DNA from 3 places in the Colwellia sp. MB02u-10 genome. Region 2 is predicted to be linked to each of the others. Evidence: riboswitches for the same ligand, from Rfam matches in the RefSeq annotation. Region 2 holds a riboswitch; each other region holds the start of a gene.
What was found. A riboswitch is a leader RNA that binds a small molecule or an ion and turns the genes downstream of it on or off. The one in region 2 is predicted to bind cyclic di-GMP.
Positions count from the first base shown of each region.

Region 1: another riboswitch for cyclic di-GMP. It lies ahead of H4J59_RS15855 (PKD domain-containing protein); the one in region 2 lies ahead of H4J59_RS02885 (DUF3718 domain-containing protein).
Region 3: another riboswitch for cyclic di-GMP. It lies ahead of H4J59_RS16060 (methyl-accepting chemotaxis protein); the one in region 2 lies ahead of H4J59_RS02885 (DUF3718 domain-containing protein).

Region 1 covers NZ_JACGVK010000135.1:11,860-19,460, forward strand. Annotated here, with positions in the region: gene H4J59_RS15840 (M14 family zinc carboxypeptidase) at 1-117, shown strand, start outside; gene H4J59_RS15845 (MATE family efflux transporter) at 230-1,723, opposite strand; tRNA gene H4J59_RS15850 (tRNA-Ser) at 1,962-2,052, shown strand; cyclic di-GMP riboswitch class I at 2,711-2,795, shown strand; gene H4J59_RS15855 (PKD domain-containing protein) at 2,919-4,655, shown strand; gene H4J59_RS15860 (haloacid dehalogenase type II) at 5,448-6,137, shown strand; gene H4J59_RS15865 (tRNA-uridine aminocarboxypropyltransferase) at 6,350-6,859, shown strand; gene H4J59_RS15870 (DUF1186 domain-containing protein) at 7,374-7,601, shown strand, end outside.
Region 2 covers NZ_JACGVK010000074.1:119,125-126,725, reverse strand. Annotated here, with positions in the region: gene H4J59_RS02915 (carboxyl transferase domain-containing protein) at 1-367, shown strand, start outside; gene H4J59_RS02910 (enoyl-CoA hydratase/isomerase family protein) at 378-1,226, shown strand; gene H4J59_RS02905 (acetyl/propionyl/methylcrotonyl-CoA carboxylase subunit alpha) at 1,232-3,244, shown strand; gene H4J59_RS02900 (hydroxymethylglutaryl-CoA lyase) at 3,244-4,161, shown strand; gene H4J59_RS02895 (CoA transferase subunit A) at 4,273-4,980, shown strand; gene H4J59_RS02890 (3-oxoacid CoA-transferase subunit B) at 5,004-5,660, shown strand; cyclic di-GMP riboswitch class I at 6,285-6,377, shown strand; gene H4J59_RS02885 (DUF3718 domain-containing protein) at 6,442-6,801, shown strand; gene H4J59_RS02880 (patatin-like phospholipase family protein) at 7,053-7,601, shown strand, end outside.
Region 3 covers NZ_JACGVK010000135.1:60,801-68,401, reverse strand. Annotated here, with positions in the region: gene H4J59_RS16060 (methyl-accepting chemotaxis protein) at 1-1,468, opposite strand, end outside; cyclic di-GMP riboswitch class I at 1,775-1,871, opposite strand; gene H4J59_RS16055 (2OG-Fe(II) oxygenase) at 2,287-3,072, opposite strand; gene H4J59_RS16050 (aldehyde dehydrogenase) at 3,108-4,439, opposite strand; gene H4J59_RS16045 (NADP-dependent oxidoreductase) at 4,612-5,655, opposite strand; gene H4J59_RS16040 (iron-containing alcohol dehydrogenase) at 5,780-6,949, opposite strand; gene H4J59_RS16035 (alkene reductase) at 7,066-7,601, opposite strand, start outside.

The DNA.
Region 1 (7,601 bases), on a different contig from region 2:
GCAAGTATCTGTTATAACGTGACTGATACCCTTGTTGTTAATGAAGATTTCATCGACTTCGATCATTTTGATGAAATGTTGAGCGAGTACGAAAATGATGACGGAGATATTGAATAGCCTGCTTGTTAAGTGTCATTGTACTCGCTCTAATTAAGACAATAATGGGCTTTGTCACTCACACATGAAAACCATCAATAATGATACTGGCTTTTTTTTCTCAAGTGTTTTATCAAGTTTTTGATGCTTGAACATTGTGCTGTTGTGTTATCTCCTGATTAATAACTTCTGGGTCATCAGTACGCTTATTAATACTCAGTGGTGCAGGTATCTCGGCAACATATATGCCTTTGCTACGCCATATTCCTGTATTCCAACGCTTTAAGGCTATAATTCCGCGAATACATTCATCTAAACTGGTTGCCAGCCAAATACCCACTAAACCATAGCCGAAATGTAGCCCTAACAGCCAAGCTAAGGGTAAAGCCATAAACCACATAATAATAAAGCCAACCATTGACACATAACGTGCATCGCCAGACGCTCGTAATGATGCGCCAACAATCAAATTAAAACTTCGGCCAAACTCACCGATGATGGCAATAATCAATATCAGCTTGCCCAACGCCCAAATTTCAATATTGCTGGTAAATATTGCAAACAACTGGTCAGAAAATGTCAATAAGGTGAAAACAAAAAACATCGCCCCGGCAATACCCAGCTTAAGTCCCAACATCAGTTGTTGATCAGCCTCTTCAAAACGCTTGGCACCGATATAATGGGCGACCTTAATTTGTACGCCTGAACTGATAGCAAAGCCATATAAAATAGCGGTAAAAAGTAAATTAAAGCTATAAACACGCGTGGCTAAAGCAAGCTCACCCATACTGACGATCATAACTGTCATCAAGATTTGGGTTAGATGCCACGACATAGGCTCTAACACCGATGGCAGTGCTATTTTTAAGATGGGCGCACTATCCGTTTTAAATAATAGCCAGCGCTTGGGTAAAGTAATCTTGATATGTAAATGTTTAATAATGATCACAAGGGTAAAGCATAAACTGACAACCCAAGCGATGACCGACGCATAAGCAACACCTTGTACTCCTAAATCAGGGAAGCCGTGTTTTCCGTCAATCAATAGATAGTTAAATAATATATTGACTATGGTCATGACGAAAGTCGACCACATATTCCAATGTGTTTTACCTTGAGAGGTTAAAACAGCAGCGGCAGCAAAGCGTACGGCTAATATCGCAGTGCCCATACCTATGGTGCTTAAGTATATGCTCGCCATACCTGCCATATCATCGGTTAAACCCATCCATTGCGCGAAGAGAGGCGCAAAAGCCATCATGACAATGCTTAATAAAATACCGATAAAGAGCAAAATGGCAAACAGCACACCATAAGTTGCGGCTAACTTGTTATGATCTCCAGCGCCAATACGCTGTGATGCAATACTACTGCCGCCTTGATGCATAGTACTATAAAGCGCAAAGGCAATACCTAAAATAGGTATAACGGCACCTATTGACGCAGCTGCAGAATCAGATATACGGCTTAAAAACCATGCGTCAGTCACATTGATCATGAAAATGAAAAATAGATCAATAAAAATGGGCCAGGTTAAACTTAAAAGACTTCGGTCAGCAACTGATTGACTTGATTTAGGCACAATATCTCCGGAAAATTCGCAATAGCACAGTATATCAGTTGCCACGGTAATTACTGATGAATACGATTGTTACAAATCGTACTTGTGTGGTGAAAGTTAAGCGCACTGCAAAAATGAGATAAATGTGAAAAAACTGCTAGTAAAAATCACCATTTGATGATTTATTAAGCACTTAACAATAAAAATCAAACAAAATGCCTAATAAGCTAAATTAGCACTTTACAAAGCAGTGAACAGTATCTATTATTCGCCCCGTTCTCAAGCAGCAATGCTTTCGAACATTGGAGAGATGGCTGAGTGGTCGAAAGCACTGGTCTTGAAAACCAGCAAGGGTTTATAGCCCTTCTAGGGTTCAAATCCCTATCTCTCCGCCAAATTATAAAAAACCGCTAATCGAAAGATTAGCGGTTTTTTTTCGTCTAGAATTTAGTGGATTACGACAAGGTAAGGTTTATAGCGCCAATCCTTCGAGTAGGGTTCAAATTCCTATCTCTCCGCCAAACTATAAAAAACCGCTAATCGAAAGACTGGCGGTTTTTTTTCGTCTAGAATTTAGCGAATTACAACAATGTAGGGTTTATAGCGTTGATCTTTCGAGTAGGGTGCAAATGCCTATCTCACCGCCACATTAAAAATGAAAAAGTCTTTTATATTCAACGGATTTTTTATGTCTACAGGTTTTCAAATCAGTTCAGCAGGATTGACTGAGACAATGTACTTATTTAGACTCACTAATTGCACCTATTTTACAAAAGACTTAAAAAACAGAGGTTCCCCTTTGACATAAAAATTTCATTACTTACCAAAGTACGTCAGTTTGTAAATTTATTGATCCAACTGATGTCTGTCAATTGCAACATTTAATTTAAAACTTCCAAGCTGTATTAGGATTTATCGTCGCATCGTTTCTAATGATTGGATATAAAGAAAATGGTTAAAAATAGCTGAAGTGAAATTTATTTTTTTGATGTTAGCCTTTATCAATACTCGTGTTTACATAGAACATTGATTTATATATCAATATGTTGTACTTTACTTGCAAGGCAAGTATGGAGAAATTCATATACGCAAAGTTTACGACCTTAATGTTTCGGACAAAGGTAGCGTGACTGCAATTCCCTCTTGCTTGCCTATCTATAAAAATTTAATTATAAAATTATATCAAATCGAAAGCTGTTGAATTTAGTTCTACATGGTTGTAGAAGCTTATCAACTCTCGATATAAAGGAATAGTCGTAATATGTTCAAAAATGTCATCAAAAATAACTTTATTAGAAGCAGTGTTTTTGCTGCTATTTGCACTTCTTCTTCGATAGCTAACGCTGATGAAATAAGAGTAGTATTCTCAGATGCTGAAGGCGTAGGCTTTAATAGCCAAGAAGCTTACGTTCCTGAAGGTGGCAATAACGCTACAACACTTGGAGAGGCCCGTAAAAACGTATTGTTTCGTACAATACGTATGATTGAGTCTCAGATAAATATAACATCTGACTTTGCAATAGAAGTAGAATTTGAAGCGTTAAGTGGTTATGGCGCTATTACGCTAGGACCTTCCTTTTCGAGCTTTGATGAAGGTGGTGCTAGCCCTTATGGCATAATGGAAGTAAATCGTCAGTACCCAACCAATTTACGTTATTCGTTACAGAATATTGATACTAGTTCGTGGGATATAGAGAGTGACCCTGTCAGTTCAACACAATTTTCTCCAAATAGCTCGATATACCTTGGTTTTGATAATGAAGGACAACATAGAAGTTTTATTACTACTACCTTGCATGAGTTAACACATGTGATGGGTTTTGCTAGCTTAAATTGTTTAGGTGATTGTTTCCCTGCACCATTATCTAAACCAAGTCACTTTACTAAATTTGTATTTGGCGAAGGTGATCCTTTAGTCGTTTTTGACAATTTATCTATCAGAGAGCAAGAAGAGGTTGTTTCTTCTGGTGATGGACTGTTGTTTCTGGGCTCTACCTCCACACAATCTAAATTATCTGGATTACTCACAGGCGGAATACATAATGGTGCGGTTGAACTACATGCTGATGGACAACTTGACGGACAAGAAATAGCTCATTTTTCACCTAACGTTTATCCTGAACAGTTAATGGCGTCTGTTGGTTCCAATGTATTAAACCTAGGCGCGGCGGCTTATGTTTTATGTGATATAGGTTGGTGTCGTGGCTCTGGTAAGGTTATAGATATTGGATTAAATGTTGAAAATACCAAATTCAAAGCGTTACCTAATGATGGGGTATATGTTGATTTTAATATAGAGAACGCCACAGACGCTCCTGCTAGTGATCTTCTTCTTGAAATAAGATTCCCAGAAGGAACTGCGCTATCAAATGCTCTATTAGAAAATGGTCAGTGTACAATAAATAATAATGCACTTATGTCGTGTACTGCCAAAAATATAGGGGCTAATGAGACGCTTGACGTTCACTTTATGTTGAGTGGCAATATCGGTGATTATGCTTTATCGGGCGAGTTGTCATCCACTTCTTTTGATGTCGATTCAAATGGTAATAATAATTTATTTGATATTGAATTCACCGCTACATCAAACCAAGCACCACAGATAACCTTAGACGAATCAGTAAATGCAAATGAAGGGGATAATGTGTCAATTATTGCGTCTGTATTCGACTCGGATGATGACGAACTTACATATTCTTGGACTCAAATCAGTGGCCCTGATGTAACGTTAACCGATGCTGACATGCAACATGTTAAAGTTACAGCGCCTCAAGTATCAAAAAATACTGACTTAGTGCTTAAATTTAGCGTTTCCGATGGGGAAGATGAAGTTTCACAAAACATTACAGTGTCGGTTGCTAATGTACCCAAAACTGACACAGAGCAATCAAAAGAAAGTTCTGGTGGTTCATTTGGGTGGATACTCGTCAACCTATTTGGTCTTGCTTTGTTCCGAAAATTCAAACGTGCTAACCCATCTGCACATTCCAGTAAATAACCAATCAAATAAGTAATTAATTTTAATGCAAATGGTTCCAATGTGTGACGCTAGTTCTTGTGTCGATTAATTTTAGCCATTCTGCATTAATTATTGTTCACCAATGGAATATGGGGCTATCGCGGCGTGATAAAAAATGTGTCCGTTTTATCGGGGAAATATTATCAAGGGTAGTTATAACATCACTAAATGCAAATAATTGCTCTTACTTGATGTAATTTAGTGGGTCGCCTGTGGTTATTTTCCATCTCAATTCCTTCCAAAATAGAAAAGAACCTCCTTACTCAATATTCTCATTTATGAATATGAATTCAGTCATATTCTCTTACAGATCACCATGGGACTTCATTGCAAAGATTTTGATTAATTGTCAGACTTCTTTTTGCTATAACAGTGCTATATCCATTTAAATGAAAATCGTTCAGTTTGGTATTATTTATATAGCGAAAGTTTCTGCTGTTTAAGTCGGTCTGCTCACTTGTATGAACAAATGTAATGTTACTTACAAGGCTAAAACAAGCTTATTTATAAATTTTAATTCGACATAAATAGTTCTGTATTGCATTGTTATTTAATAAGGTTAAATGAGATAAAGCGTATTGTTTTATTCATAAGCATCTTAAAAAATAGCTTTAAAATACATTGTTACGAATTCAAGTTACTTAATTAATTCAATCATATATATACAGAGGTAATATGAAAGCCCCATTTTTAAAAACATTTTTTACTTTAGTTTTATTACTTAATTGTCATCAGCTTTTTGCTGGTGAAATTGCAAAAACAGCAACATCTATGACACCATTAACCAAACCTAAAGTTATTATTTTTGATGTTAACGAAACACTACTCGACTTAACAAGCATGCGTAAATCTGTAGGCGATGCTATTGGTGGACGAGAAGACTTATTACCTTTATGGTTTTCAACTATGTTACATCACTCTTTAGTTGTTTCAGCAACTGGCGAATATGAGAGCTTTGGTAATATTGGTGTAGCTGCGCTACAAATGGTTGCTAAAATTAATGGTATAGACATTACTAAAGAAGACGCTAAAAAATCTATTTTAACGCCATTACGTTCACTACCTGCACACCCTGATGTTGCTGAAGGTTTAGCGGCATTAAAAGCGCAAGGTTATAAATTAGTAACATTAACTAACTCTTCGTTAGCGGGTGTTAAGCTACAACTTAAAAACTCAGGTTTAAGCCAATACTTTGATGCGAACTTAAGTATTGAATCTGTAGGTGTATTTAAGCCTCATCTTGCTACTTACCAATGGGCAATTAAAGACTTAGGCGTTGATGCTGACGAAGCATTAATGGTTGCTGCTCACGGTTGGGATATTGCGGGTGCTGATAAAGCAGGTTTACAAACAGCTTTTATCCGTCGTACAGGTAAAGTGTTATTTCCACTTGCTGCACAACCTGATTACAGCGTATTAGATGTTAATGACCTTGCTAAAACATTAGCTAAGTTTAAATAAACAACTATCTGCCATGCGTTGCAGTATTTTACTCAACGCATGGCGCTATCCCTTCTAATATCACCTCAAAAAATCAACTATTCAACTTGGTATAACACTCGCTTTACTTCATAATCCTACATAACAAACCACCAAATCAATAAACATTTCATTTCGATTTCTCTATTTTTAGCTGGTGATCTTGCCCCGATAAAACGGAACTATACCTAATAATGAAAATATTTTTACTTACACATGAGCGTGAATTACATAGGGCAACTAATACCGGCGCTCTGGCACTAGAAAGTGCTAATGAAATTGTTGAACGTGTACTCTGGGAAAGAGTAAACCCTAACAAAGACCTGACTCGACTCATAGAAAATAATGAGGCGGTATTATTATATTCGAAGGCAGAATCATCGTCTGCAGCATCAAAGCCAAGGCCAACAATTGAAGCGTATGAAAACATTATTATTATTGATAGCACATGGCAGGAATCAAATAAAATTTTCAACCAGAGCTCGTATTTAAAAAATGCGCCACAATGCACTTTGAAAACGGCAAATGCTTCGTTATATAACCTGAGAGCCAATCAACCTAAAGGTGGCCTATGTACCATCGAATGCATAATCGAAGTATTAAGGCTTAAAGGACAAGATAAGATGGCAGCAGAATTATCATTAAAATTTGAGCAATTTAATGGCAAAAAACTTAACAAAAAACTTAACAAAATATTAAACTAAAGATTAGGGTTGGCTGCGTTTACGCTACTTTTTATCCAATGAACAAGCTAAAAAATCACTTTAGAATATCTAGCTATCGTACTAAATATCTAACTAAAGTCCTATAAGTCATCATGGTTATTCTAAATAAAGCCAGGTCGGCTTAAACCTTGTTGTTCATTTTTAAAGTAGCGTGTGTGTTTCAGTTAAATTGGTACGCTAAATTTATGGCAGCGAAACAAGATCAACTTGGACGTTATAGTGACAAATCAAATGAAAATTCGGTTGAATCTGATGCTTTGCATGGTAACGGTAATAAGAAGTGTTTAAGATACCCCCATTATCATTTAAATTGCTTGTTTTATTCGCTTTAAAAAGCCAGTTATCCTGTTGTATTCAATCCTAATAGCCGGCTATTAGTTAATCATGCGCCTTATTAGTTAACCTTTTTAATCCGACTTAAATCTACGTACTTTGAATGCTCATAACATTTGGCATTTGCCACTCATCATTGATTATTTAACGCGGAATTTACATGAATTTAGAACAAGCTTTATTAGTAATAGGTAATGCACATGACAACGAACTGCCTGTTGCCGCGCTCGACGTAGCTAAAACGAATTGGTCAGCATTTTATGCTGAATTAGAGCAGATAATAGATCAATTTGTCGCAGATGATAGTTCGCTAACCGATGAACAGAATGCCGTTTTATTTTTTGGCACCTTATTATTAGCCGAATTAAAATATTCTCCCGCGCTGTCA
Region 2 (7,601 bases):
TGGTAGTTTCGGTGCAGGTAACTATGGCATGTGTGGCCGTGCTTACGACCCACGTTTTCTCTTTATGTGGCCAAACTCGCGTATTTCAGTGATGGGTGGCGAACAAGCGGCTGGCGTATTAGCCCAAGTTAAACGCGATCAAAAAGACCTGCGTGGTGAACAATGGAGCGCAGAAGAAGAAGCAAACTTCAAGCAACCCATTATTGATAATTACGAACATCAAGGTCATCCATATTATGCCTCAGCGCGTTTATGGGACGACGGCGTGATTGACCCTGCCGATACCCGTCAAGTCCTTGGTTTAGCTATTTCAGCGTCACTTAATAAACCTATAAAAGAGACCAAGTTTGGTCTGTTTAGAATGTAGGGGTGAATTGATGATTTTTTCATATAGCCAAATAAAAAGTCCTAGTGAACAAGTATTGTTCGATGTTGACAGCCGCGGCGTAGCAACGGTTACCTTAAATAATCCTGAAAAGCATAATGCCTTTGATGACAGTATTATTTTTGCACTAAATCAGCTATTTCAGGCCATAGCACAATGCCATGACATTAATGTCATGGTGTTAGCGTCAACCGGTAAAAATTTTTCTGCCGGCGCTGATTTAGCTTGGATGCAGCGTATGGCATCTTACTCTTATGAAGAGAACTTGTCTGATGCTAACGCCCTCGCCCAAATGTTGAAAAATCTTAACTTCTTACCACAGCCTACCATTGCTAAAGTGCAAGGTGCTGCCTTTGGCGGTGCTGTTGGGCTAGCAAGTTGTTGCGATATTGTCCTTGCCAGTGAAAAAGCGAGTTTTTGTTTAAGTGAAGTAAAGTTAGGCTTAATTCCTGCCACCATTAGCCCTTATGTGGTTAACGCAATCGGCCAGAAAGCCAGCAGACGTTATTTTCAAACTGCTGAGCGATTTTTTGCTGACAAAGCACAACAACTTGGTTTAGTCGATGAAATATACCCGTTAACCGCATTAGATAACGCGGTTACTGAAATGGTAAACACACTATTAGCCAATGGGCCACTAGCCGTGCGACAAGCAAAGCAGCTAGCGTTGGATGTAGCTTACCAAGATATTGACGAAGCACTGATTAAAAATACCTGTGAGCGTATTGCCGCCATTCGTGTTTCCGCAGAAGGTCAAGAAGGCCTAACGGCATTTTTTGAAAAGCGCCAACCTGCTTGGCAAGCCCAGTCAAAAACATCAAAAAATAAAGGCGAAGGATAAAATTTATGTTTACTAAAATACTAATTGCCAACCGTGGTGAAATCGCCTGTCGTGTTATTAAAACCGCACGAAAAATGGGTATATTAACAGTCGCGGTTTATTCTGATGCTGATGCTGACTCACTACACGTCAATATGGCCGATGAAGCGATCCATATTGGTGGCTCACCTTCACGCGAAAGTTACTTATTGTCCGAGAAAGTAATTGAAGCCGCTAAACGTACCGGCGCGCAAGCTATTCATCCAGGTTACGGCTTTCTTTCTGAAAATGCTGAATTTTGTCGCATGTGTACCAAAGAAGGTATTACTTTTATTGGCCCACCGGTTGCTGCTATTGAAGCTATGGGCTCAAAGTCTGCCGCTAAAAATATTATGGAAAAGGCCCAAGTGCCTTTAGTGCCAGGTTATCATGGTGATGACCAATCGGAGGCCGTGATCAAAAAAGCCGCTGACGATATGGGCTATCCGGTATTACTCAAAGCTACCGCTGGCGGCGGTGGTAAAGGTATGCGCCAAGTTTGGCATGAAAATGAGTTTGCTGAAGGATTTGCCGCCGCTAAACGCGAAGCAAAATCATCTTTTGGTGATGATAGAATGTTAGTTGAAAAGTACTTAACTCAACCTCGCCATGTTGAAATTCAGGTGTTTTGTGATAATCACCAAAACGCGGTTTTTCTTTTTGAGCGCGACTGTTCAGTACAGCGTCGTCATCAAAAAGTAATTGAAGAAGCGCCAGCCTTTAGTATGAGCGAAGAGCTACGTACCCAAATGGGTGAGTCAGCTATAAAATCAGCACAAGCTATTGGTTATCAAGGTGCCGGTACGGTTGAATTTTTACTTGATGTTGATGGTTCATTTTACTTTATGGAAATGAATACTCGCTTGCAAGTAGAGCACCCGGTAACTGAATTAATTACCGGTCAAGATCTGGTAGAATGGCAATTACGTGTTGCGGCAGGTGAAGTATTACCTAAAGCTCAACACGAACTGAAAATTAACGGCCATGCTTTTGAAGCCCGTATTTACGCTGAAGATCCCAATAATGACTTTTTACCTGCCACTGGCAAGTTAGATTTTTTACAACCGCCCGTTGAAAGTGAATTTGTTCGTGTTGATACCGGTGTACGCCAAGGGGATGAAGTGAGCGTGTTTTACGATCCTATGATTGCAAAATTAATTGTTTGGGATGAAAGCCGTGAAAAAGCCTTACAGCGTCTAGCGAAAGCCTTGTCCGAGTATCGTATTAGTGGTGTGACAACCAATATCGATTTTCTTTATAATTTAGCCACTTGTGCGCCATTTGTTAACGCGGATATCGACACCAGTTTTATTGAAAAAAATCAAGCTGTAATATTTCATGACAACGAGCAATCCCTTGCGGGCGAACTGCCGATGGCGGCGCTTTATTTAGTGTTGTCACAAGCTCAGCAAGCACAAGCAAAGGCCACAAAAACCAACGACCCATTCTCACCTTGGAATATGACAAATGCTTGGCGCTTAAATGAAGCAAATATTCATCACATGGTATTGGCTCATAATGGCACAGAATACCCGATTATAGTCGAGCAAAAGCGTCAAGGTAGTGGTAGTTATTACTTAATCTCAGTTGATGGCCAAACCGTTGACTGTCAAGGTCGCATTGAAAACGAGACTTTATACGCCAGTATTGACGGCTACCGCAGTCATGCAACGATTGCAAAAAATGCTAACCAAATTAGCCTGTTCCATCAAAATGGTGTGTTCAATTTTACCCATATGTTGCCTGACTGTGGCGATAATAGTGCTGATGATAACCATGGTGGTTTACTTGCGCCCATGAACGGTACTATGGTGTCAGTATTAGTAAAAGCCGGCGATAACGTGATTGCAAATCAACCCTTGATGATTATGGAGGCAATGAAGATGGAGCATACCATTCGCGCGCCGAGCAATGGTGTTGTAGATGTTCTATATTATAAAGATGGTGATATGGTTGACGGCGGTGCTGAATTAATCGCCTTTACCGCAGAGGAGGCATAATGACCGATATTGCTCAATTTTCATTACCGAACTTAGTAAAAATAGTTGAGGTGGGTCCACGTGATGGTCTACAAAATGAAAAACTACAGATTAGCGCAGAAGATAAAATAGCGTTAATTGAAAAGTTAGCCGACGCCGGTGTCAGCTACATTGAAAGCGGCAGTTTTGTCTCGCCTAAATGGGTGCCACAAATGGCCACTTCTAGTGATGTTTTCAAAGGTATTAAGCGCAAAAGCGGTGTTACCTACGCCGCATTAACGCCAAATATGAAAGGCTTTGAAGCGGCAATGGCGGTGAATGCCAATGAGGTCGCTATTTTTGGCGCGGCATCAGAAGCCTTTAGTCAGAAAAACATTAATTGCTCGATTGATGAAAGTTTGCAACGTTTTGAATCCATTATGCAAGCTGCAAAAGCTGCCGACATTCGTGTGCGTGGCTATGTCTCTTGTGTAGTTGGCTGTCCTTACGATGGTGATATTGCAGCAGAAAAAGTAGCAGAAGTTGCAGAAAAGTTATATAAAATGGGCTGTTACGAAATATCACTTGGCGACACCATTGGTGTTGGTACGCCAGCCAGTGTCCAAAAAATGTTACAGGCTGTTAGTGCTAAAGTCCCCGTTGATAAGCTAGCTGTGCACTTTCATGATACCTATGGACAGGCTTTGACCAATATTTACGCGGCACTTGCTATGGGCGTAAAGGTAGTCGATAGTGCTATTGCAGGTCTTGGTGGTTGCCCATATGCTAAGGGGGCATCAGGCAATGTCGCCACTGAAGACGTGTTATATATGCTCAATGGCTTAGGTATAAAAACTAATATTGATTTTGACAAATTACTGGCTGCAGGATGGTTTATTAGCGACAAATTAGGCAAGGCGCCGTTATCAAAAGTCTCGATAGCCTATCGTGCAAAATAATCTAAAATATAGACTAAAAAGTTAACTAAAAAATTACCTGGCGTTGATCGTGAGCATTACCTACATCAGCGAATAAAATATAAATTAAACATTAATATTGAGGAGCAAATAATGGCAGGATTTGACAAAGTAGTGTCAAGCTATGAAGAAGCAATGGCTGGTCTTGAAGACAATATGACCGTAATTGCTGGTGGTTTTGGTTTATGTGGTATTCCTGAAAATTTAATACGCGAAATTCAGCGTAAAGGTACTAAAGGCTTAACCCTGGTTTCAAATAACTGCGGTGTAGACGATTTTGGTCTCGGCATTTTACTGCCTGACCGTCAAATCAAAAAAATTATCGCCTCTTACGTTGGTGAAAATGCTGAGTTCGAACGTCAGATGATGAACGGTGAGCTCGAAGTTGAATTGACACCACAAGGCACTTTAGCAGAAAAAATGCGTGCTGGCGGTGCTGGTATTCCAGCTTTTTTTACGGCTACAGGCTATGGCACACCAGTAGCCGAAGGCAAAGAAGAACGTGAATTTGACGGTCGGCATTATATTTTAGAACCGGCAATTAAAGGCGATTTTGCTATTGTAAAAGCGTGGAAAGCCGATCGTTATGGCAACTTAGTGTTTAGAAAAACCGCGCGTAACTTCAATCCTATGGCGGCAACCGCAGGTAAAATAACCGTAGTAGAAGTAGAAGAGATTGTGGAGCCAGGCGAATTAGACCCTGATCACATTCATACGCCAGGCATTTATGTTAATCGCTTAATCTTAGGTACATTCGAAAAACGCATTGAACAGCGCACTGTTCGTAGCGACTCAGAATAATCAGTGTTAGTAAGGAGTAATTTATGGCTTTAACAAGAGAACAACTAGCACAGCGGGTAGCACAAGAATTACAAGACGGTTACTACGTTAACTTAGGTATAGGTATTCCAACCTTAGTGGCAAACTATATTCCCGAAGGGATCGAAGTCATGCTGCAGTCTGAAAACGGCTTACTAGGCATGGGACAATTTCCCACCGAAGCAGAAATTGACGCCGATCTGATCAATGCGGGTAAACAAACAGTGACGATGGCAAAAGGCGCATCAATTTTTGACTCAGCAGAATCATTTGCCATGATCAGAGGCGGTCACGTTGATTTAACCGTTTTAGGCGCCTTTGAGGTTGATGTAAATGGTAATATTGCCTCTTACATGATCCCTGGTAAGTTAATTAAAGGTATGGGCGGTGCGATGGATTTAGTCGCCGGTGCAGACAATATTATTGTGACCATGACCCACGCCTCTAAGCATGGTGTGTCTAAGTTGTTAAGTAATTGTACACTGCCGTTAACCGGTAAAGGCTGTATTAAAAGAGTGTTAACTGATCTGGCTTTTATTGAAATAAAAAATGGCAAATTTTACTTATTAGAGCGTGCACCTGGCGTGTCGGTCGCAGAAATAATATCATTAACTGAAGGTGAACTTGTTGTTGAAGGCGACGTACCTGAGATGCAATTATAAAGCGATAACCAGCAGTTGATAATGAATGACAATATATAAACTGAGGGGCTGCGGCCCCCTTTTTGTATTCGATTTAGAGTTAGCTGAAGTCACTCTTGTTGTCATCACTTATATTGATATATGAAAAATATTAATATTTAATTATTTATCACGATTTAAGCCAAAAATAGCACTTCATCCATTGTATCAATTAACTGTTCTTCTCTATATGAAGAACAAGCAGAAAAATACAAGACATTTATTTAATAACTAGTCGCTCTAATTATTAAGTAAATAACGCAGTAGAGGGTTGCTTTAACTTGGTAAATGATCAAAAAATTAGTGAGATAGTTATTACGGCCATGCCTCTAACTTGCTCTCTCTGCACAAAACTCACCAGGTTTATACTGCCAAACTGACGTCAAGCAAGGCATTAGTTGCACACGATAGCTATTGTAGATAACGGCTAGAACTTTTGACTTAATGTCTTAAATTCCAATAAAAATCGCTTCAAAATCAGTAACGTTATAGGTAAAGCTTGTAAAGTCGCCATTTGTAAAACAATTAAGTCAACTAGCTGTTAAATACCCATAAATTGTAACCCTTGGGTTGCAATTAACTACGACTTTAGTGATAATTACACTAACAAAGAAAAGGCAAAATACGCGAAAACGTGTTACGCAAAACCACCGGTCTAAGGATAATACTCTCTTTATCTATGACAGCGGAGTCTCCGTGTTATTAGGTACATCTTGTGGTTTTTCTTTTATTAACTCTATTTGTTTTATAAAAGGTTATTAAAATGAAAAAATTATTACTAGTTACTACCATTGCTGCTTTAACAATGGCGTCAATTGTATCAACGCCGAAAGCGCAAGCTGCTGACATTGCACTAAGTATATGTGAGTATGTTGCTGCAGACGACAAAAGACGTATGCGTTCATTCTTAAAGGCACATAGATTAAGAATTCGCGATATCTTTTCAGAGATTAAATGTAACGGTCAAAACTTGTTAGAATTTGCTGCTACCAGGGGGTCAGTTGAAACAGGCTCTTTGATGATTAGTAAATTACCAAGGGGCGTTGTTTCTGAAAACCTAACCCTTATTCAACATGGATCGCAACCATTAATCGACGCTGCAAACGAACGGGTTGGTGGTTAGCAGTTTATTTTCCTGTAGTCATATACTCAAGATAATAGCTATTGAATTAAATACATGAGAAATGTTTTATTTCAATGGCTATAAGTTCAATGTTTTACTAGTCAATAATTCTTATGTCATTAAAAGGCTAGCATTTGCTGGCCTTTTTTCTATTAACCTGCACTGACAAGAAAATATTATTCATTTCAACTAGCCACCCTATAGAAAACTGATTAAAATCACGCTCGACTTTAATAACATCGGTTTAATTAATGACGAATAAACGTAGCTACATCAACAGTAATAACGCTTTAGTATTAACCGGTGGAGGCGCACGTGCCGCCTATCAGGTCGGTGTTTTGTCTGCGATAGCTAAATTTATGCCACGCAGTCATGGTGTGCCTTTTCCAATCATTTGTGGTACTTCAGCAGGTGCTATCAACTCAACTGCGTTAGCTTGTTATGCCTCATGTTTTCAATTGGCGGTCAAAAAGTTGGAGTGGATCTGGAAAAACCTCGATCCTGAAAGAATTTATCATACAGATCCCATGCGTGTGTTTAGTCATTTAATCGGTGGTGTTGTAGGTAACTTTCAGGCAGATTATGCCAATAAAAGTGCCCGAAGCTTATTAAACAACGCGCCGCTTAGGCAACTGCTTGAAACCGTAGTAGATTTTAGCCGAATAGATACCAATATTAGACGCGGTTATCTCTCCGCAGTATCGGTGACAGCATCAAGTTATTCCAGCGGTGACTCGATTAGTTTCTTTCAATCAGAAGCGTCTATTTCGCCTTGGTTTAGAGCAAAGCGACGGGGCGAG
Region 3 (7,601 bases), on a different contig from region 2:
AGCCTTCTTTAACAGAGCTGTCAACGGTATCCATATTGACATTAATTTCATTGGCAACACTTGACTGCTGGCCAGTGGCGGTTGCAACTTGCGTATTCACATCCAGTATCATTGATACTTGTTCTGATATATCGTCAAGCATTTCCTGAGCATTTTGCGTTGTTTTAGCGCTGTCGACTGCGAGAGACTTACTACTATCCATCGCAATTACTGCATTTTTTGCTTCATTTTGTAACTGGTCGATCATTGTTTGGATTTCATCGGTAGACGATGCTGTTTTACTCGCAAGACTTCTTACTTCATCGGCCACCACACTAAACCCTCGACCAGCATCCCCTGCTCGAGCGGCCTCAATCGCAGCATTGAGTGCAAGAAGATTAGTTTGCTCTGAAATGCTTCTAATAACGTCCAGTATAGAACCTATAGACTGCGTTTTTTTCGCTAGCGAGGTGATCACCAATGACATATCTGTCATCTCATCGCCAAGATTATTAATCGTCATAATAGATTTTTGTAGCGTTTGTCGCCCACTCTGGATCCCGTTATTCGCTTTTTGTGCTGAATCTACCGCACTAGTGGCATTGTGAGATATGTCATTAATAGTCGCTATCATTTGAGACATAGAGGTTACGACGACTAAAGATTGACCACTTTGCTCTTCACCTCTTGATAGCGCTTGCAAAGATTGACTGCGAATTTCTGTCGCTGAGCGAGCTAAATCTATACCTGTTTGGACTGTTTTAGAAATTATCTTATTGATGTTATTTACAAATATATTAAAATCAGAAGCGATCTTGGCTATCTCATCTGAGCCTTGTACGGGTAATCTAACGGTAAGATCACCATCTCCTTTAGAGATGTCTTGTAATGCTTTTTGCAAGCCCGAAAGTGGCTTAACAAATCTAGCCAATAACAAAACAAGTACGCATACACATATTACAAAGATGACTAGGATTGAGATCAACAGAGTCAACATAATATCCTCAACCGCTTCACTTACTTCTGTGATAGGAATACCTATATCAAAAGCACCAAAGAGCTCACCATCAACATGAACAGGAACCATAATATCGTAGACCCAAACTTGCTGTATTTCTGCATACCATTTCGAAAATTGTGACTTTCCTTTGCTTGCCCCCTCGAGGGTATAACTGTCTTTATAAATCTTACCTAATTTTTGTTTATCGCTATGTGCAATGGCTTTAATGTTTTTATCAATAACCACTGCGTAGGAAATATCTGGCCGTTCTTTGAGAGAGGTCATTAATGCTTGTAAATCATGCAAGGGTTTCGAAGATGTGCGCAACACATACGCAACATTGTTTGCGATTAAAGCAGCCTGCGCTTGGGATTTTTTTAAGATAATATTATCTATCTCTTGATTTGAGATAAAATAGGTCGCGGTTATACTCGTTACTGCGGCTATAGCAAACATGATACAAACTGTAATTAATATCATTTTTTTCATTGTGAATATCCTTGGGAAATCGATAACAATCAAGGTTTAAAATCAAACTGATCCTAAAACATTTAACCATGGTGTGAAGAAAATTTTAACAGAGGGACTGACTTAAGCTGAACTATATAGCGCGGGTTAATTTGTCACTAACCACAGCATGATTTGGCGTTGACACTAGTAAGATAAAAAACACAAGGGCATGATATTTTATACAATGAAATGGCATATATTGTTGGTTCCAGAATAATTTGAATAATGTGGATAATTTGAATTGTCTTGTTCAAGAAACTAGTATTGGCAGGTAGATTTGCCGGTTCAGGTAACTCCGCTGCCATAACGTTAAACGCTTTAGACCGGTAGTTTTTGCGTTTTAAAGTTTTAAAGTTTTAGGTGAAAGTTGCCCTTATTAAAACCATACAGTAAATTAATTCTATTGTTCCTTGCTGGGCAAGTCAATACTATTGGCTTAATACTTGCTGTATGGATATATATAATTGTTTTTGACCGTAAGTTCACTGGCTCTGAACGACTCTTATTTTGATAGGATAGTGCGGGCTGTAATGGTTTAATGAAACTGGAATAATTTATAGCTTAAAATCTTTCCAGTGTTAGTTGACCATTACAAACCTCATGTTAAATTTTAGCCTTCAGTTGACCTAAAGAGCGGCCGATAGCTAGCTTGCGCTTAACGCGTATAATGGTCAGCTACCCATTTTAGCTAATATTTGTTCGGCTGTCATAAGTGCAGCCTTGGGTTTGAGGCCTCTACGTTCTTCTCTAAGCTGCTACCCCACTTGCTAGTAGGTGGCCAAATTAACTATGCCACTTCACAACTCAAATAAAACATCACTACGGATTATATATTTAACTCCCTCACTAATCGGCACTGAACTGTGTATGTAACTTAAAGGATGCATGCCATGCGGAAAGCACAATATACTGCCGGCAGGGGTTCGAATATCAACATGACTAACCTTACCCCCCGCTGTTGTCGGTTTAGTAGGATCATCCGCATTGACCATAAAACGTGTTTCACCACCTTCGAAGCCTTCACTTAATAGTATTAAAAAGCTCATTTGGCTATAACGGTCAGGATAAGCATTAGCGACTAGTTCATTATTAATAATACGACTACCCGGCCAAGAACCATCAGAATGCGGTTTAAAATAATCCTCAGGGTTATAACGATAAAATCGAAAACGCGCATTGATACCCAAGGCTTTACTGCCAGAAAAAATAGCTTGTCGGTCATCCATTAAATGCGAGATGCGTTGCCAAATAATCCCATCGGTTTGTTCATCAACAATCCAAGTCAAGCTGTCGTTATGTCGAACACTGCGCGGTAAAGAAACCGCAGCATCGGGCAGATAACCTAACGCTTCACTAATCGCGATCAATCGTTCACATTCATCTTTTGCCAAGACATTTAACAACTGAAATGCACCCGGCACTTTATCCAACTCGTGTCGTTTAATATGGCTGACGTCATAATGTTCATCTAAGTGTGCCGCATTGATATGGCGGTTACCCCATGCAGGTAAAGCGGGATGCTCAGCACCAGGCTCTAAAGCAGCGACAAAAAAATCGGCGACTGTATCTGTTTTTGTATTCATTGTTGACTCCATTAAATACTGACTTATTTACTAACTTATTTACTAATAACGCGTACTTGCGCAAACTGACGATGTCCAGCAGTAGTACCATGAAAACCAAAACCACTTTGTTTTGCACCGACCCAAGGCCCAATGCCGCCAGCACCTTGGTTGATGCCTACCATGCCAGCTTCCATTTGTTGCGCAACTTTATCTGCTCCAGCGCCACCAAAAACTACAGCACCTAAGCCGTAAGCACTGGCATTAGCACGTTCAACCGCTTCAGATAATTGCTTAAAACGACTTATGGCAACAACGGGACCAAAGGTTTCATCTTTTTCTAGCTGCATATCGGGTGTGATATTTGTCACGACTGTAGGCTGTATAAAAGGTAGTTCATAATGATGCGTTCCTAATAAGAATGTTGCCCCTTTAACATGAGCATCTTTTAGTTGAGAGAGTACATTTTCATGCTGCTTAGGGTTAACCATAGGTCCAATATTGGCATTGCTTTGATCCCAAGCACCCGCACGATATCGACGAGCTAAAGCGACGACTTTTTGCTCAAACTCATCAGCTATACGTTCATCAACATAAATGCGCTCAGTAGAGGTACACATTTGCCCCGTATTTTCAAAAGAGCTTGCCACCGCAAACTGAACTGCCTCGTCAATATCAGCACTTGCCATTACAATAAGAGGGTCATTACCTCCTAACTCCATGACTAAACGTTTTAGTTCTGATGCCGCACTGGCCATAATATGTTTGCCTGCAACTAATGAGCCGGTAAATGCGACCATATTGATCTCGCTATTAACTAGCGCCTTACCGGTTTCTGCATCACCCTGTGCGATTTGTAACACACCTTCAGGTAACACTTTATTTAACGTTTTAACAAAAAGCTCGGCAACCAGAGGTGTTTCTTCAGACGGCTTTAATACCACACTATTACCAGCAACGAGTGCAGGCAACAACAAGTTATTCGCCATAGCCAAAGGGTAATTCCAAGGAGAGATCACAGCAACAACGCCTAATGATCGATATTGTATCTCAGCATTAGGTCCCATTGATTCAGTCTTTAGCGCTTGCGCTATTTCCTGGGTGAAATAAGCGGCATTTTGAACGGTTCCAGCCACTTCATAACTTGCTCTACGGTAATCTTTACCCATTTCTTTACTGATCAATAATGCTAGCTGATCTTCTATTGCAGTAAGGCACTCATAAGCCTGAACGACTATTTGTTGACGTTCATTAAGCGACAATGCTGCCCAAGATTTTTGCGCCCGCTTCGCACGTAGAACGATAGCCGTAATATCTGCAGGCTCGCAAATAGGTACATCACCCAATGGCGCTCGATTAATGGGGTTGTAGGAGGTAAGTGTTGGCATGAAAGGTTTCCTAAAATTACATTAGCTGTAATCTGTTAATTTTATGTTCTAAATTTTATGTTCTAAATCTGATGTATTAGATTTAGCCATCAAGTTTATCAATTGATAACAAAATAGAAGCACGATGATGTGCTGCGGTTATATCATCGTGCCTCATTATTTTTACGCGGTTTTATACGAGTTCATCTGGCCCAACACGTACAACTAACTTGCCGAAATTTTCACCTTGTAATAAACCAATAAAAGCATTTACTGCGTTCTCAAGGCCTTCAACTCTATGCTCTTTGTACTTTATTTCACCCGCATTTAACCATTTAGACATTTGCTGACTAAATTCAGGATAACAATGACTATAATCATCAAACACAATGAAACCCTGCATTTTAATGCGCTTAGTCAATAGTGTGCCCACTAATAAAGACAATCTGTCCGGTCCACTGGGTAATTCGGTTGCGTTATACTGAGAAATTAGTCCACATACAGGCACGCGCGCACAGCTATTTAATAATGGCATTACAGCGTCAAACACTTTACCGCCAACATTTTCAAAATATACATCAATGCCTGATGGACAAACCGCCGCTAATTGCTCAGCTAAATTTTCACTTTTATGATCTAAACAATAATCAAAACCTAAGGTTTCAACCGCATAGTTACATTTGGTATCGCCACCAGCAATGCCTATCACTTTACAGCCTTTTAATTTGGCAATTTGGCCAACTAGGCTACCTACAGCACCGGTTGCCGCCGCAACAACGACCGTTTCGCCCGCCTTTGGCTGACCAATATCAAGTAAACCCATGTAAGCCGTTAAGCCTGGCATACCTAATACACCTAACGCATGCGAGTGGTTAGCCATGTTGTTATCAAGCTTAAGTAATTCGCTACCATTGATAACGCTATAATCTTGCCAGCCACCAAAAGCGACAACCCAATCACCTTTGTTATAATCGCTATGGCTTGACTCTTCTACTCGACAAACACTACCACCGACCATGACTTCATTTAAAGCAACAGGGTCTGCATAAGATTTAGCATCATTCATTCGCCCGCGCATATAAGGGTCGAGTGAAAGAAAAACAGTACGAAGTAATACTTCGCCGGCTTTAGGTGTTGGTTTTTCGCTATTTACCAGGTTAAAGTTTTCAGCTTTTGGCGCGCCAAAAGGTCTAGATGCCAAAACCATTTGGCGATTTATATCAGTTTTTTGAGTCATGTTCATTCCTATGAAGAAAGCGCTAATGTAAAGAGATTGTGTTGAGAGGTATTAAAAATCCTGCGTGTGAACTTTGTAAAGTAATGCACACGCCACTTATACCTGTCTTAATTATGATGAAGCATTACAATGCTTGAGTTAAAATTTTACGGCTTATTGCTAAGGTAATATCGTCATTTTCGCCCAATGCCGTCATACCATGTTGCTCTAATCGTTCAATCAGTAAGTCGATATCTTTACTACCAAGATCAACGTGGGATAAACGTGTTGGCACTTGCATTGTTTCGAAGAACTCTTCAGTTAAACTAATCGCTTTATCGATACGTGCATTGTCATCACCATCCGTTATCTGCCAAACGCGTGCTGCATATTGTAGTAATTTTTCACGTTTTTGTTCTTTACGTACTTTCATTACCGCAGGCAATACAATAGATAGGGTACGCGCATGGTCGATACCAAAAGCACCGGTAAGTTCATGACCTATCATATGCGTTGACCAATCTTGTGGTACACCTGCTCCTATAAGACCATTTAACGCCATGGTTGCCGACCACATGATATTAGCTCGAACTTCTAGGTCTCCGTTAGTCGCTGGCGCTAACGCTTTTGGTCCTTCTTCAATCAATGTTTGTAATAAACCTTCACTAAAACGGTCTTGTACCTTGCCATTTACGCTGTAAGTTAAGTACTGCTCGATAGTATGAATAAAAGCATCAACAACGCCATTACCTATTTGACGGTCCGATAATGACAAAGTCACACCTGGGTCTAACACAGCAAATAATGGACGAACTAACGGACTAGAGAAAGGTAGTTTATTACCATCACGTGTTACCACAGAGTTACCGTTACTTTCAGAGCCGGTAGCTGGTAGCGTTAATACCGCGCCAATAGGCAATGCTTTTGTGAACGCTTGCTGTTTCGCAAGAATATCCCAAGGGTCATTACCTTCGCTATTACCTTCGTAAAGTGCCGCTGCGGCAATAAATTTAGCGCCATCAACAACTGAACCGCCACCAACAGCGAGTAAATAATCAATGTTCTCTGCTTTAATTATTGTTTGCGCTTGCATCAAAGTGTCATAGGTTGGATTTGGTTCGATACCTGAAAATTCAAACCAAGTATGCTCTGTAAGCGCATCACTGACTTGCTGATATACGCCATTACTTTTAATTGAACCACCACCATAAACCAGCAAAACTCTTGCATCTAGTGGGATCTCATGTGAAATGGCGGCAATTTGCCCTTCACCAAAATGAATACGGGTTGGATTTTGAAAACTGAAATTTAACATTGTTGTATCCTAAAATTTTTCAAGAAAGTAATTTATAAATGCGTTAGTTTAAGCACCAGTTAATGACTCATTAATCAATGCCCCGCTTTTATAAAAACGGCTTATATAAAAACAGCTTATAAAGCGTACACTGGGTAATCGGTATAACCTTTATCAGTGCCGCCATACATGCTTGTTGGGTCAACGTCGTTTAACGACCATTCGTTCTTAATACGCTCTGGTAAGTCAGGGTTAGCGATAAATGGGCGACCAAAACCAAAAATATCACCATTGCCTTCAGTTAAAATTCTTAATGCTTTTTCTGGCGTATATTTACCGGCGTACATCACTAAACCGTCAAAGGTTTTTCTTACCGCCTTGTAGAAGTTTTCAGGTAAATCAGGTGCATTATCCCAATCTGCTTCAGCAAGTGATAAATAAGCGATGCCAATATCATTTAGCGTTTTAATAGCGGCAATATAGGTTGCATGCGGATCGCTTTCTACTAAACCTAAATAAACCCGCACTTCATCAGTACTTTCAAATAATGGCGCGAACCTTACGCCTACTTTGTCAGCGCCCATAACGTCAGCAACGGCTTGCGTTATTTCCTTTAAAAATCGTAAGCGATTCTCTAAGCTACCACCATATTTATCAGTTCTATCGTTGCTAT